Regions from separate parts of the Clostridium zhoujianii genome, predicted to be linked through region 1. Evidence: predicted binding sites of a transcription regulator. Region 1 holds the regulator's gene; the other holds the start of a gene.
What was found. The regulator HrcA, encoded in region 1, represses chaperone genes, less so after heat shock. The targets are predictions, from matches to a motif close to TGTTAGCACTCNNNNNNNNNGAGTGCTAACA.
Positions count from the first base shown of each region.

Region 2: a site for HrcA is predicted at 1,578-1,608, ahead of groES (co-chaperone GroES). Genes of this name have one in related genera too.

Region 1 is NZ_JBPUTF010000001.1:2,363,823-2,367,034, reverse strand. Features, by position in the region: gene hemW (radical SAM family heme chaperone HemW) at 1-1,028, shown strand, start outside; gene hrcA (heat-inducible transcriptional repressor HrcA) at 1,203-2,234, shown strand; gene grpE (nucleotide exchange factor GrpE) at 2,268-2,888, shown strand; gene dnaK (molecular chaperone DnaK) at 2,954-3,212, shown strand, end outside.
Region 2 is NZ_JBPUTF010000003.1:180,639-183,850, reverse strand. Features, by position in the region: gene groL (chaperonin GroEL) at 1-1,165, opposite strand, end outside; gene groES (co-chaperone GroES) at 1,179-1,463, opposite strand; gene ACSYT2_RS15645 (4Fe-4S dicluster domain-containing protein) at 1,788-3,212, opposite strand, start outside.

The sequences.
Region 1 (3,212 bases):
AAGAATATGTAGATGCATTAAATAAAGAAATAATAGATAAGTGTAGAGATTATAAGATAAAGAGTATGTTTATAGGTGGAGGAACACCATCATATTTAACAGAGAATACTTTGAAAAAATTAATGGATACTATTCAAAAGATTGATTTTAAAGAAGGAGCAGAAAAGTCAATTGAATGTAATCCAGGAACAGTAAGTAAAGAAAAGTTTGAGATTATGAAAATTGGCGGGATTAATAGACTAAGTTTTGGTTTGCAGACTACAAAACCAAGTTTATTAAAGTCAATTGGTAGAATACATTCATATGAAGAGTTTAAAAGAAACTATGAACTAGCGAGAGAGGTAGGCTTCAATAATATAAATGTTGATATGATGTTTGGACTTCCTAATCAATCTGTTGAAGATTGGGTGAGTAGCTTACAAGAAGTTATTGAGTTAGAGCCAGAACATATTTCAGCATATAGTCTAATTATTGAAGAAGGAACGCCATTTTACAGCATGTATAATAAAAATTTACTATCTTTACCTTCAGAAGAGGAAGAGAGAGAAATGTATCATAAAGGAAGGGAGTTACTATTAGCAAATGGCTATCATCAATACGAAATTTCTAATTATGCAAAGAATAATCGAGAGTGTGTACATAATGAAGTTTATTGGAAGTGTGAGGAGTATATTGGAGTAGGTGCATCATCTAGTTCATATGTAAATAATAAGAGAATAAAAAATATAGATGATTTAAGGGAATACATTGAAAGAAGTAATAGAAATGAAAGTGTAATAGAAGAAGAAGTGGATAATTCAGAGAAAGATAATATGGAAGAATTTATGTTTATGGGTTTAAGAATGACAGAGGGAATAAGTGAAGCTGAATTTAAAAGGCGATTTGGAATAAATATTGATTCAGTATATGAGAATGTCATTGAAGGAAATATTAAGAAGGGATTATTAATAAGAAAGAGTGGAAGAATATATTTGTCTGCTGAAGGAATAGAACTATCAAATGTTGTGATGAGTGATATGATAATATAAGCCATAGGAAAGTGAAGAAAACTAGAGATAATATTATTTAATCTCACTAAGTTGCTGTAAATAGAGGAAAAATAAATTTAATAAGAATTGACAAAGAAAAGAAGAAATACTACTATTAGAATATAGTCATTAGCACTCGATGTTAGTGAGTGCTAACAAGAATGAGGTGAGGTTATGGCTATTGATGATAGAAAGATAAAAATACTTGAAGCTATTATAAATGATTATATAAACACTGGGGAACCAGTAGGCTCAAGAACAATAGCAAAAAAATATGATTTAGGTGTAGGTTCTGCAACTATAAGAAATGAAATGTCTGATTTAGAAGACATGGGATATTTAGAGCAACCTCATACTTCAGCAGGAAGAGTACCTTCTAGCAAGGGCTATAGACTATATGTAGATAATTTAATGGAAAAGTCTAAAGTATCAATAGAGGAAGAGCTACAAATAAAGAAATATATTATAGACTGTGCTATGTTGGAGGTTGATAAAATTGTAAAGCAAGCTAGTGCATTGCTTTCAGAACTAACTAACTTAACATGTATAGTTCAAACACCTTCTGTTAAGAAGAGTTTTATAAAATCAGTACAGCTAGTTAGTGTAGATGAACATAATCTTATATCTATAGTAATTACTGATAATGGACTGATAAAAAATCATCGAATTAAATTAGATAAAATGCCATCTAATGACGAAATTCAAAAGATTAATAAGGTTATTAATAAAAGACTTAGAAATCTTACAATAGAAGAGATTAATTTAGAGGTTATCAATAATCTTAAAAGTGATCTTAAGGGGTATGATGATTTATTTACAGCCATAGTGCCTGTGCTCTACGAAACTCTAAAGGATGAGGATACGTCTGAAATATTTATGGAGGGTACTACAAATATATTTAATTATCCTGAGTATAATGATATTGAAAATGCTAAGGAAATATTAAATCTTCTCTATAATAAGGATTGTGTAGTTGAATTAATAGAACCCCATGGAGATTTAACTATAAAAATTGGTGATGAAAATTATATACCTGAAGCCAAAAACTGTAGTGTAATATCTGCAGAATACTCATTAGGCAATAGATCTATTGGAACTATTGGACTAATAGGACCTAGAAGAATTAATTATTCCAGGGTTATAGCTATTATGGCTCAGGTTATGAAAGAGCTAAATGACACCTTGAAAGGTCAAGGTTTAGAATAACAAAAAATAAAGAGATGAGGTGTAGTTTTGCAAATGGAAGAAGGGAAGAAGGACATTTTAGAAGAAGTAGAAACTCCTATTGAAGAGGTTAATGATGTAAATAATGATGAGGTAATCATCGAAGATGTCATTGATGGAGATGTGACTCAAGAAGAGGGCAATGAAGTTGCAGATGAAGAAGAAGTAGAGGATGAAATAAATATGCTTAGAAAAAGTAAAGATGAAGTAAAGAAGCTAAATAATGAAATTGAAGCATTGAAGGATCGACTTCTTAGAATCACTGCTGAATATGAAAACTATAGAAAAAGAACAACTAAAGAAAAAGAAGGTATTTATACTGATGCATGCACAGATGTAATTAAAGAAATTCTACCTGTTGTTGATAATTTAGAAAGAGCAATTGCAGCAGATGGTAATGTAGAAGACTTAAAAAAGGGTATAGAAATGACTATCAAGGGGTTACAAGGATCATTTGATAAGTTAGGTGTTGAAGAAATTGATGCTTCAGCAGAATTTGATCCAAACTTACATCAAGCAGTAATGCATATAGAAGATGAAAGTTTTGAAAAGAATAGTGTTGTAGAAGTATTTATGAAGGGATATAAGAGAGGCGATAAAGTCATCAGATATTCTGTAGTGAAAGTAGCTAACTAATTTTAAAATTAATATAAATATATGAAAAAATACAAGATTTATATATGTTTGAGGAGGAATAAATTATGGGAAAAATTATAGGAATTGACTTAGGTACAACAAACTCATGCGTAGCTGTTATGGAAGGTGGAGAACCAGTTGTTATAGCAAACTCAGAAGGCGCTAGAACTACTCCATCAGTAGTATCTTTCCAAGCTAATGGTGAAAGATTAGTAGGGCAAGTAGCAAAAAGACAATCAATAACAAATCCAGATAAAACAATAATATCAATAAAGAGACATATGGGAACTAACCATAAGACTAATATAGATGGTAAGGAATACT
Region 2 (3,212 bases), on a different contig from region 1:
CTTTAAGCTCTGTTTCTGTAGCTGCTCCTACCTTGATTACTGCAACTCCACCAGAAAGCTTAGCTAATCTTTCTTGTAGCTTTTCTTTATCAAATTCGGAAGTTGTTTCTTCTATTTGAATCTTAATTTGGCTTATTCTATCTTTTATGTCAGTTGAATCGCCCTTACCATTAACTATTATTGTGTTTTCCTTAGTAACCTTTACGCTTTCAGCTTGACCTAACATATCTAATGTTGTTTCTTTTAAATCCATACCTAATTCTTCAGAGATTACTCTACCACCAGTAAGAATTGCTATATCTTGTAACATTTCTTTTCTTCTATCTCCAAAGCCTGGTGCTTTAACTCCAACACAAGTGAATGTTCCTCTTAGCTTATTAACTACCAATGTAGCCATAGCTTCTCCTTCAACATCTTCTGCTATTATTAGTAGCTTCTTACCTGCTTGAACTATTTGCTCAAGAACTGGAAGTATTTCTTGTATGTTTGAAATCTTCTTATCTGTGATTAATATATATGGATTATCTAAATTTGCTTCCATCTTTTCAGTATCTGTTGACATGTATGCTGATACGTATCCTCTATCAAATTGCATACCTTCAACAACATCTAATTCTGTTCCCATAGACTTTGATTCTTCTATAGTAATAACACCTTCGTTACCTACCTTCTCCATAGCATCTGCAATTAATTGTCCAGTTTCCTCATCAGAAGCTGAAATTGCAGCAACTCTTGCTATATCTTCTTTTCCTGCTACTGGCTTAGAAATTTTCTTTATTTCTTCAACAGCCTTACCAACTGCCATGTTAATACCAGTTCTTATTAACATTGGGTTAGCACCAGCAGTTACATTCTTTAATCCTTCTCTTATAATAGCTTGAGCTAAAAGGGTAGCTGTAGTAGTACCATCACCAGCAACATCATTTGTCTTTGTTGCTACTTCTTTAACTAATTGAGCTCCCATATTTTCGTATGGATCTTCTAATTCAATTTCTCTAGCTATTGAAACACCATCATTAGTTATTAATGGTGAACCAAATTTCTTATCTAATACAACATTTCTTCCCTTAGGTCCTAAAGTAACTTTTACTGTATCTGCTAATTTATCTACACCTACTTGCATTGCTCTTCTTGCATCTTCACCAAATTTTAACATCTTTGCCATTATAAATCTCCTCCTATTCTACTATTGCTAATATATCTTCTTGTTTCAATATAGTGTATTCTTCTCCGCTAACTTTAACTTCTGCTCCAGCATATTTAGAGTATAATACCTTATCTCCTACTTTAACTTCCATTTCAATTCTCTTACCATCAACCATTGCTCCTGGTCCAACAGCAACAACCTCTGCTTCTTGTGGTCTTTCTTTTGCAGTACCTGTTAATACAATACCGCTTTTTGTAGTTTCTTCTGCTTCTAATTTTTTAATTACAACTCTTTCACCAAGTGGTTTAATGTTCATAAGAACCCCTCCTTAAAATTTATATAATTTATTTATGTTTTTCTTTCTAACTCCACTAGTTAGAATTTTATGTTTTGTAGGCATTTAAAAATTAAATAATATTGAACTTGTCATTATTAGCACTCACCATCTTAGAGTGCTAACACTACTATTATAATATCCTCTCTACCAATTTTATTCAAATATTACCTTCTATATTATTTCCCTAAATATTCTAATTATAACCGATTATATTAAAATAAACTAGCTTTACTCACTTTTTCTTAGTTTTTCAAATAAATCAATTATCATATCCCTTAAATTATCCATTCTCCTTATTTATATTCATTGCCTCTCTAGATTAACCTTATTAAATTCCTCAATTTTTTCATTAGATAATACACTTCTTCTTGTAGCTAAGATATTCATCTTAGTAAATATACCCTTTGCCCTTAATAGGGGTACAATAGTCCCTGCCCCATTTATACATCCACCTTCACACATCATTCCTTCAATAAAGTTACCCCCTAACTTACCAACCTTCGCCATAGTCATAGTTTTCTTTATTTCACAGCCTCCAGATACCTTAATAGGCTTAAACTCAGCATCTACCCCTTTTTCATTTATATAGTTATTTATAGCATCACTTAACCCACCAGCAGCTCCAAATCCTCTTCCAAAAATTGATGCATCATCAACTATCTCAGATTCGCACTTTGTTGGATCAATTTCAAAAGCATCAAATAGTGCTAATAGTTCTTCGAAAGTTAATACATAATCCACTGATCCTTTTATTCCATCTCTAACAGCTTCACTCTTCTTAGCTGTACATGGTCCTATAAATACAACCTTAGCACCTGGATCTCTTTTCTTTATATATCTACCAGTAGCAATCATTGGTGACACTGTTCTTGATGCTCTTTCTTTTTGACCTGGATATATCTTCTCTATATAATCAAGAAATCCAGGACAACATGAATTAATCATATAACTATCCCCTGCTTCTATTCTTTCAATAAATTCAGTACTTTCATGTACTGTTACTGCATCTGCTCCACAAGCGGCTTCAACCATATCTATGAAACCTAATTTTTTTATAGCATTTTTAATTTGACCATATTCTATGTCCCTTCCAAACTGTCCTGTTATTGCTGGACCCACTACCGCATACATTTTTCCTTTTGCTACTAATCTTTTAACTACTGGAACAATTAGACTTTTATCAGATATTGCTCCAAATGGGCATGCTAACATGCAGGCTCCACAATTAACACACTTTTCTTCTTTTATTATTGATCTTCTACTTTCAGTATTAACATCTAATGCTCCTGTTGGGCAAACCTTCTTACAAGGTCTCATTACTTCTGATATTGCATTGTATGGACATGCTTTTTTGCACATACCGCACTCTTTACATGCCTCCTGATTTATATATGCCCTACCTGCTATATAGTTTATTGCTTTAAAGTTGCATGCTTGCTGACATCTATGAGCTAAGCAGCTCCTACAAGAATCTGTAACTGTATATCTATCAAGTGGACATTTATCACAAGCAGCTTCTATTACATATATAATCTGCTCATCTGGTTTTATATCTATTAATTCCACATCCTCGGTATCTCCATTGGCTAGAAATCCCGATGCAAGCTTTGCTCTTTCTAATACAATCGCCCTCTCTTTATAGACACAACACCTATACATAGCTGTATCCCCTTTAATGATCTCATAAGGAACCTTTTCAATTGCTTCCTTAGTTAATTTATCTTCTTT